Regions from separate parts of the Clostridium sp. CM041 genome, predicted to be linked through region 3. Evidence: riboswitches for the same ligand, from Rfam matches in the RefSeq annotation. Region 3 holds a riboswitch; each other region holds the start of a gene.
What was found. A riboswitch is a leader RNA that binds a small molecule or an ion and turns the genes downstream of it on or off. The one in region 3 is predicted to bind S-adenosylmethionine.
Positions count from the first base shown of each region.

Region 1: linked by a shared signal. The riboswitch ahead of metA (homoserine O-acetyltransferase MetA) and the one ahead of ACWJJT_RS08985 (O-acetylhomoserine aminocarboxypropyltransferase/cysteine synthase family protein) in region 3 are both predicted to bind S-adenosylmethionine.
Region 2: linked by a shared signal. The riboswitch ahead of ACWJJT_RS12905 (methionine ABC transporter ATP-binding protein) and the one ahead of ACWJJT_RS08985 (O-acetylhomoserine aminocarboxypropyltransferase/cysteine synthase family protein) in region 3 are both predicted to bind S-adenosylmethionine.

Region 1 is NZ_CM143648.1:1,776,585-1,778,856, reverse strand. Features, by position in the region: gene metA (homoserine O-acetyltransferase MetA) at 1-887, opposite strand, end outside; SAM riboswitch class I at 1,000-1,111, opposite strand; gene ACWJJT_RS08285 (MATE family efflux transporter) at 1,322-2,272, shown strand, end outside.
Region 2 is NZ_CM143648.1:2,721,000-2,723,271, reverse strand. Features, by position in the region: gene ACWJJT_RS12910 (methionine ABC transporter permease) at 1-43, opposite strand, end outside; gene ACWJJT_RS12905 (methionine ABC transporter ATP-binding protein) at 33-1,040, opposite strand; SAM riboswitch class I at 1,158-1,261, opposite strand; SAM riboswitch class I at 1,354-1,473, opposite strand; gene ACWJJT_RS12900 (IS30 family transposase) at 1,604-2,272, opposite strand, start outside.
Region 3 is NZ_CM143648.1:1,910,504-1,912,775, reverse strand. Features, by position in the region: gene ACWJJT_RS08985 (O-acetylhomoserine aminocarboxypropyltransferase/cysteine synthase family protein) at 1-921, opposite strand, end outside; SAM riboswitch class I at 1,036-1,147, opposite strand; SAM riboswitch class I at 1,281-1,391, opposite strand; gene ACWJJT_RS08980 (permease prefix domain 1-containing protein) at 1,466-2,272, opposite strand, start outside.

The sequences.
Region 1 (2,272 bases), 130 kb from region 3:
TCCTGATAAACATAATAATTTAACCAGTTTAAAAAAAGCAAACTTGAGTGACCTCTCCATTTTACGATAGGTATTTTTAATGGATCGTCTTTTGGATAATAATTTTTGGGGACATTTATATTTAAGCCGTTTGCTATATCCCTGTCATATTCATTTTTTAATGTTAATGGATCATACTCTGAATGCCCGGTTATAAAAATTTGTCTTCCCTTTTTTGCTGATACAATGTAAATGCCTGATTCCTCAGATTCTGATAAAATTTCAAGCTCATCTATTTTATCAATATCAACTTTTCTTATTTCAGTATGTCTTGAATGTGGAACATAAAATTCATCATCAAATCCACTCAAAAGTTTAACGTTTTGCTTTGTTATTTTATGTTTAAACACTCCAAATACTTTACTATCAAGTTTATGTTTTTGCACTCCGTAATGATAATGAAGCCCTGCTTGAGCACCCCAACAAATATGCAAGGTAGAGTATACATTGTGAACACTCCATTCCATAATTTTTTTAAGCTCCTCCCAGTAATCCACTTCTTCAAAGGGAATACTTTCAATTGGCGCTCCAGTTATTATCATTCCATCAAATCTAGAATTCTTTATTTCTTCAAAAGTGTTATAAAATTTAATTAAATGTTCCTGCGATATATTTTTACATGCATGGCTTGCAGGGTGAAGAAGAACTATATCAATCTGTAGTGGAGAGTTCCCAAGAAGTCTTAAAATTTGTGTTTCAGTATCGATTTTTGTTGGCATAAGGTTTAAAATCACAATTTTTAAAGGCCGAATATCTTGGTGAAATGCGCAGTCTTCTGTAATAGTAAAAATGTTCTCTTTATTTAAAGTTTTAAACGCTGGAAGATTGTCAGGTATTTTTATTGGCATTTGCATCCTCCTTGTAATTAGGCATCTTATAAAAAAAAGCTGCTTTCCTATAAGGAAAGCAGCGTGATTAACTTTAATAAACAATAAAATTGTATTATAAAATTTGCTATCGTCCTTATCTTTCAGATTTTATAATCTGATGGAATTGACACCATTGCACTCCACTTAAGAATGCTGGTTGTCGGGCATCATCGGGCCAGTCCCTCTGCCGCTCTGGATAAGTTGTATTCAGTTGTTATTGCTTAGTATATTACTCGTAAAAGCAATTGTCAATAGGTAAAAATGTCTTTGTTTTATTTTTGACAATATTGAACATATGTGTTACGATTGCTACTGTTCATCGGAGGGTATATAGATAATTATATGCTGGATAAGATGGTTGGATAAAGCCAACTGCCTTATCCAGCATTTTTTTATTTTAGGAGGCACATATTATGACACAACAGAACATTTTAACAGAAGGAAAGGTTATTATGAAACAAGAGAATACTTTAACAGAGGGTAAGGTTATCCCAACGCTTTTAAAATTTGCATTTCCGTTTCTATTAGCAAGCTTGTTGCAAGCACTCTATGGTGCAGCTGATTTGTTGGTTGTTGGACAGTTTGATAATTCGGCGCAAGTTTCTGCTGTGGCAACAGGAAGCCAGATTATGCAGACAATCACAAGCGTTATCCTTGGATTAACAACTGGAGGTACTATTTTAATTGGCAACTATTTGGGTGCAAAAAAATATAAAGATATTGCAGAGTCAGTTGGAACTATCATTTGTACATTTGGTATAATAGCAGCTGTGTTGACTGTAATTATGGTGGTAATGACAGGTACTATTACAAATTTAATGAATACGCCAACAGAGGCATTTAAATACACAAAAGAATATATTTTTATCTGTTCTTGTGGTATTCCATTTATTATAGGGTACAATGCGTTGAGTGGTATTCTGCGAGGGCTAGGCAATTCAAAAGCACCATTATTCTTTATTGCGGTAGCTTGCGTAACTAATATTATGGTAGATTTAATATTAGTGGGTGGGTTCCATATGGGGGCGCCAGGAGCTGCAATTGCTACTATAGCTGCTCAAGCTATAAGCTTCATAATTGGGGTGCTGTATATAAAAAAGATAGGTTTTAACTTTGAGTTTCATCGTAGTCATATTAGGATTGAAGCAGGAAAAGCAAAGAAGGTATTTAAGCTAGGATTACCAATAGCATTACAGGATGGTTTAATTAATATTTCTTTTATAATAATTACAGCAGTTATTAATGTAATGGGACTTACTGCTTCTGCATCTGTAGGTGTTGTCGAAAAAATAATTGTATTTACAATGCTTCCAACGATTGCATTTGCTTCAGCAATTGCAGCGATGACAGCTCAGAATATGGGG
Region 2 (2,272 bases), 810 kb from region 3:
TTGTGTCTATTAGTGCGGGTAATAAGATTTCTTTAAATAGCATTTATACTCCCCCCTTCATATTCTTCACTCTGCATTGAGCAATCATTGATTTCCCACGCTATTGATCTTTCATCTAAATATCTTAATATTTTTTCTTTATTATCCTCACTTGCATTTATTATGAGACTCCCCATTACGTTATCCCTAAATTTTTCAAGCCTTCCCCATACTATTGAAAAATCAATGTTTAATTCCCTGGCAATGGATGTTATGAGGCAACTCTTAGTAATTTCCTTTGTAAAAAATATTTTAATGTTATATCCCGTGCTAGGTAGTAATTCTTCCTCTCCCATAAGTGTTTTCATTTCCTTTGTTGGCCTAATAAATAGTTCATCGGTAATGCCATGACTTTTGATTTCCCCTCCTTCTAAAAGAATAAATTTATTACAAATTTCTTTTACCACTTCCATCTGATGGGTAACTACAATAATTGTTATATTAAATTTATTATTGATATCTCTTAAAAGTTCTAATATAGATTTTGTAGTTTTAGGATCTAGTGCAGAGGTGGCTTCATCACAAAGTAATATCTTCGGATTAAGTGAAAGCGCTCTTGCAATTCCAACTCTTTGCTTCTGCCCACCGCTAAGTTGTTTTACATTGACGTTTTCCTTATCCTTAAGTCCTACTAACTCTATTAAGCTATCTACTCTTTTTTTAATAAAATTTTTGTCGTTTCCCCATATTTCTAATGGAAATGCTATGTTTTCAAAAACATTTTTACTGTTAATAAGATTAAAACTCTGAAATATTATGCCTACATTTTTCCTAAACTCGCGAAGTTCTTTCAAACTTAGCTGTTTCACCCCTTTTCCCATTATATTAATGGTACCTGTATCATAGGTTTCAAGCCCATTAAAGCATCTAAGTAAAGTGGATTTACCAGCTCCACTGTGACCAATAACACCATAAATATCACCTTCCTCCACTGTAAATGAAACATCATTTAACACTTTAACCGCTGAAAAACTTTTACTTACACCTCGAACTTTAATCATGATATCCCTTCTCCTTTTCGTTTCTTATAATTCATCTTTACCTTTTGATACTTTCTTTAAACATTACTCTAAAAAAATAGAGCCCAAGAATAAACTTGGGCACTACTTCCAAACTTATTCTTATCTTGCAGCAATGCTGCAGGAATTAACACCATGTATCATAATATGATACTGGTTGTCGGGGTTCATAGGGCCAGTCCCTCCACCTCTCTTGATAAGACACTATTAAATTTTATTTACATCTATTCAAAAAACAAAAACCTCTTTCATCATTATATAATGATGAAAGAGGTATAAAATTACAAAGACACCTCTCTCATCTTCCGATAATTTACAATGAAATTAACGCAGGATTTAGCACCTATTCAGACAATAACGTCTGATGGTTGCCGAGATGTCATCGGGCCAGTCCCTCTATCTCTCTTGATGAGAATTAACTTATTTATTAAATTAGATTTATAATATCACTATATGAATGCTATGTAAAGAAGTTTTTATACACTTTCTCCAAACATTGTAGATTGCAATATAAAATGTCCGAAATTTTCACGAAAAATATAATGTTAAGTTGTAATGGTTTTCTGTTCCATCATATTGGCAGATAAACCGTTGAAAATCCTTCTTGGATAATTGTTGATCCAGTGCTGTATTTGCATAATTTGTTTTTTAGAGAATGCTGAAATATCCACACCTTTTGGGATAAATCGTCGTATCATTTTATTGATATTTTCGTTTGTGCCTCGCTCCCATGAACTATATGGGTGAGCATAATACACTTTAGTTCTCTTTCGTTTATTTCTTACTGAGTTCTCAATACCCTCGAAATCAAGGTTCTCACAGCCGTTATCACAGGTGATTGTTTTAAATGTTTTTGAGAATAACATTCCCATTTTACGCTCCAATTTGTCCAATTCTTTCACGACAGCCGCCTGTGATTTAGATGGTATTTTAAAGACTAACTCCTTACGAGTTACTCTTTCACTTAACACCATTAAGACAGTTTTTGTACCCTGTTTGCCAACTACAGTGTCCATTTCCCAATGGCCTATCTCATCACGTGCAGCTACCGCTGCAGGTCTCTCCGATATGCTAGTTCCTTTGGTATTGTTATACGCTGATCTTATTTTTTTATAGTTTCTCTTTTTAGCATTCTTTTTAACAGGCAGATCTTTGTTACTTATATTTAAAAACAAATTATTATCCAAATAGTTATACACAGTTTTGAAGCAAAT
Region 3 (2,272 bases):
AAATTCAACAACTTTCCTAGCGTTTGTTACATGTCTCTCAACTCTTAACGATAATGATTCCAAACCTTGAAGAAATAAAAATGCACTTTGAGGGCTAAGCGTCGCACCGGTGTTTCTTAAAAGTTGAACTCTAGCTTTTAAAGCGAATGCTGGAGCATCTAAATTAGCATATACTATTCCATTATAGCTTTTATCCGGAGTTGTAAAATCAGGGAATTTACCGCTAGCTGCCCAATCAAATTTACCAGCATCAACTATAATTCCACCAATAGTAGTTCCATGTCCTCCAATGAACTTTGTTGCTGAATGAATAATTACATCTGCACCATGCTCAATTGGACGGCAAAGGAAGGGAGTTGCAAAGGTATTGTCAATAATAAGGGGTATTTTATTTTCATGAGCAATATCCGCTACTGTCTCTATATCTAGAACATTTATTTTTGGGTTTCCCATTGTTTCAGCATAAAGTGCTTTTGTTTTATTAGAGATAGCTTTTCTAAAATTTTCAGGATCATCTGGATCAACAAATGTTACGTTAATTCCAAGTTTTCTAAGAGTAACATTAAATAGTTCATAAGTACCACCATATAGAGTGCTTGCAGCTACTATTTCATCGCCTGAATTTGCAACATTAAGTATTGCATAGAATGTTGCAGCTATTCCTGAAGCTGTAGCAAGTCCTGCTACTCCGCCTTCAAGAGCGGCTACTCTTTTTTCAAAAACGTCTGTAGTTGGGTTCATTATCCTTGAATATATATTTCCTTCTTCTTTTAATTGAAATAAATTTGCTGCGTGATCTGCATTTTTAAAAACAAAAGATGATGTTTGATAAATTGGGACTGCTCTCGATCCTGTAGTAGGGTCTGGAACCTGCCCTGCATGTACCTGTAAAGTTTCAAAACTTAATTTTCGCTCACTCATATTAATTTCTCCTTTTATAATTATTTTTCAAAAAAAGCTGCTCTCCTATAAGGAAAGCAGCATGATTAATTTTATTAAACAATAAAAAAAATTGTATCATAAAATTTGCTATCGTCCTTATCTTTCAGATTTTACAATCTGATGGAATTGACACCAGTGCACTTCTTTTAAAAATGCTGGTTGTCGGGCATCATCGGGCCAGTCCCTCTGCCGCTCTGGATAAGTTATATTTAGTTGTTAGTATTTAGTACATTATTTATTTAGATTTTTGGGGAAGAAAAAAAGCTACTTTCCTATAAGGAAAGTAGCAATAGTTAACTTTAATAAACAATAAAATTGTATCATAAAATTTGCTAACATCCTTATCTTTCAGATTTTACAATCTGCAGGAATTGACACCACTACATTCGAATAAGAATGCTGGTTGTCGGGCTTCATCGGACCAGTTCCTCTGCCACTCTGGATAAGTTGTATTCAGTTATTAGTATTTAGTATATTACTCATAAAAACAATTGTCAATACTTTTTTAATAGATAAAGTTATTTTAATTATGCTCTTTTATAATACTATATGCTGCACTGAACATGCCAAATAAAATGCCAACGATAGGGAATATAATCCAATTAATGTGCCATAGATTAAAAACTAATCCACTGACAAGGAAGATACAGATTGCTAATGGCCATACGATAGCAGCAACTGCAGCAATAAGTTTATTATCTTCAGTTTTTTCTGTTGTAAAGTTTTTTTCAGTTGTAAAGTCATAAATTTGTAAAAGAATACTAAAACTGTGCTTAATATTTCCAAAATATATAAAGAGGAAAACGGCAATAGCAACCATCATAAGTAAAACAACTAATCCGTAGCTAGATGCATTGTCGCCAAAAGCAGATGATACAAAAAGTGCAACTGGTGATAAGATGCATAGACTTACACCTATTATTACAGATATCATATGCTTTGATGAAAAAGCATTATTTTTTTGATTTACAATTGCTCTTACATGAGGAGGTAAATCAAAACCGCTTTGTAAATATTCGTATTTTTGTAGCTTCATACCGGAATAAATGAATAAAGCTACAGCAGGTGCACATAGTAAGAATAGTGCAATAATACCAAACATATCGCTGAAATCTTTTGAAAAACCTTTACCAATAATGCCACCATCTGTGAGAGTGGTAAGTAATATTAGCATAGCTGTTGCTATAATACATAAAGAAACACCGATACCTACTAATAAGCCAGATTCTTTTTTTGTAGTCATAAAATTATCAGCTTCTTCTTGTGTAATGGTTTTAAGTAGCGCACCATCTTTCATATGTTCGATGCCAAGTTCATCAATTAATTCATC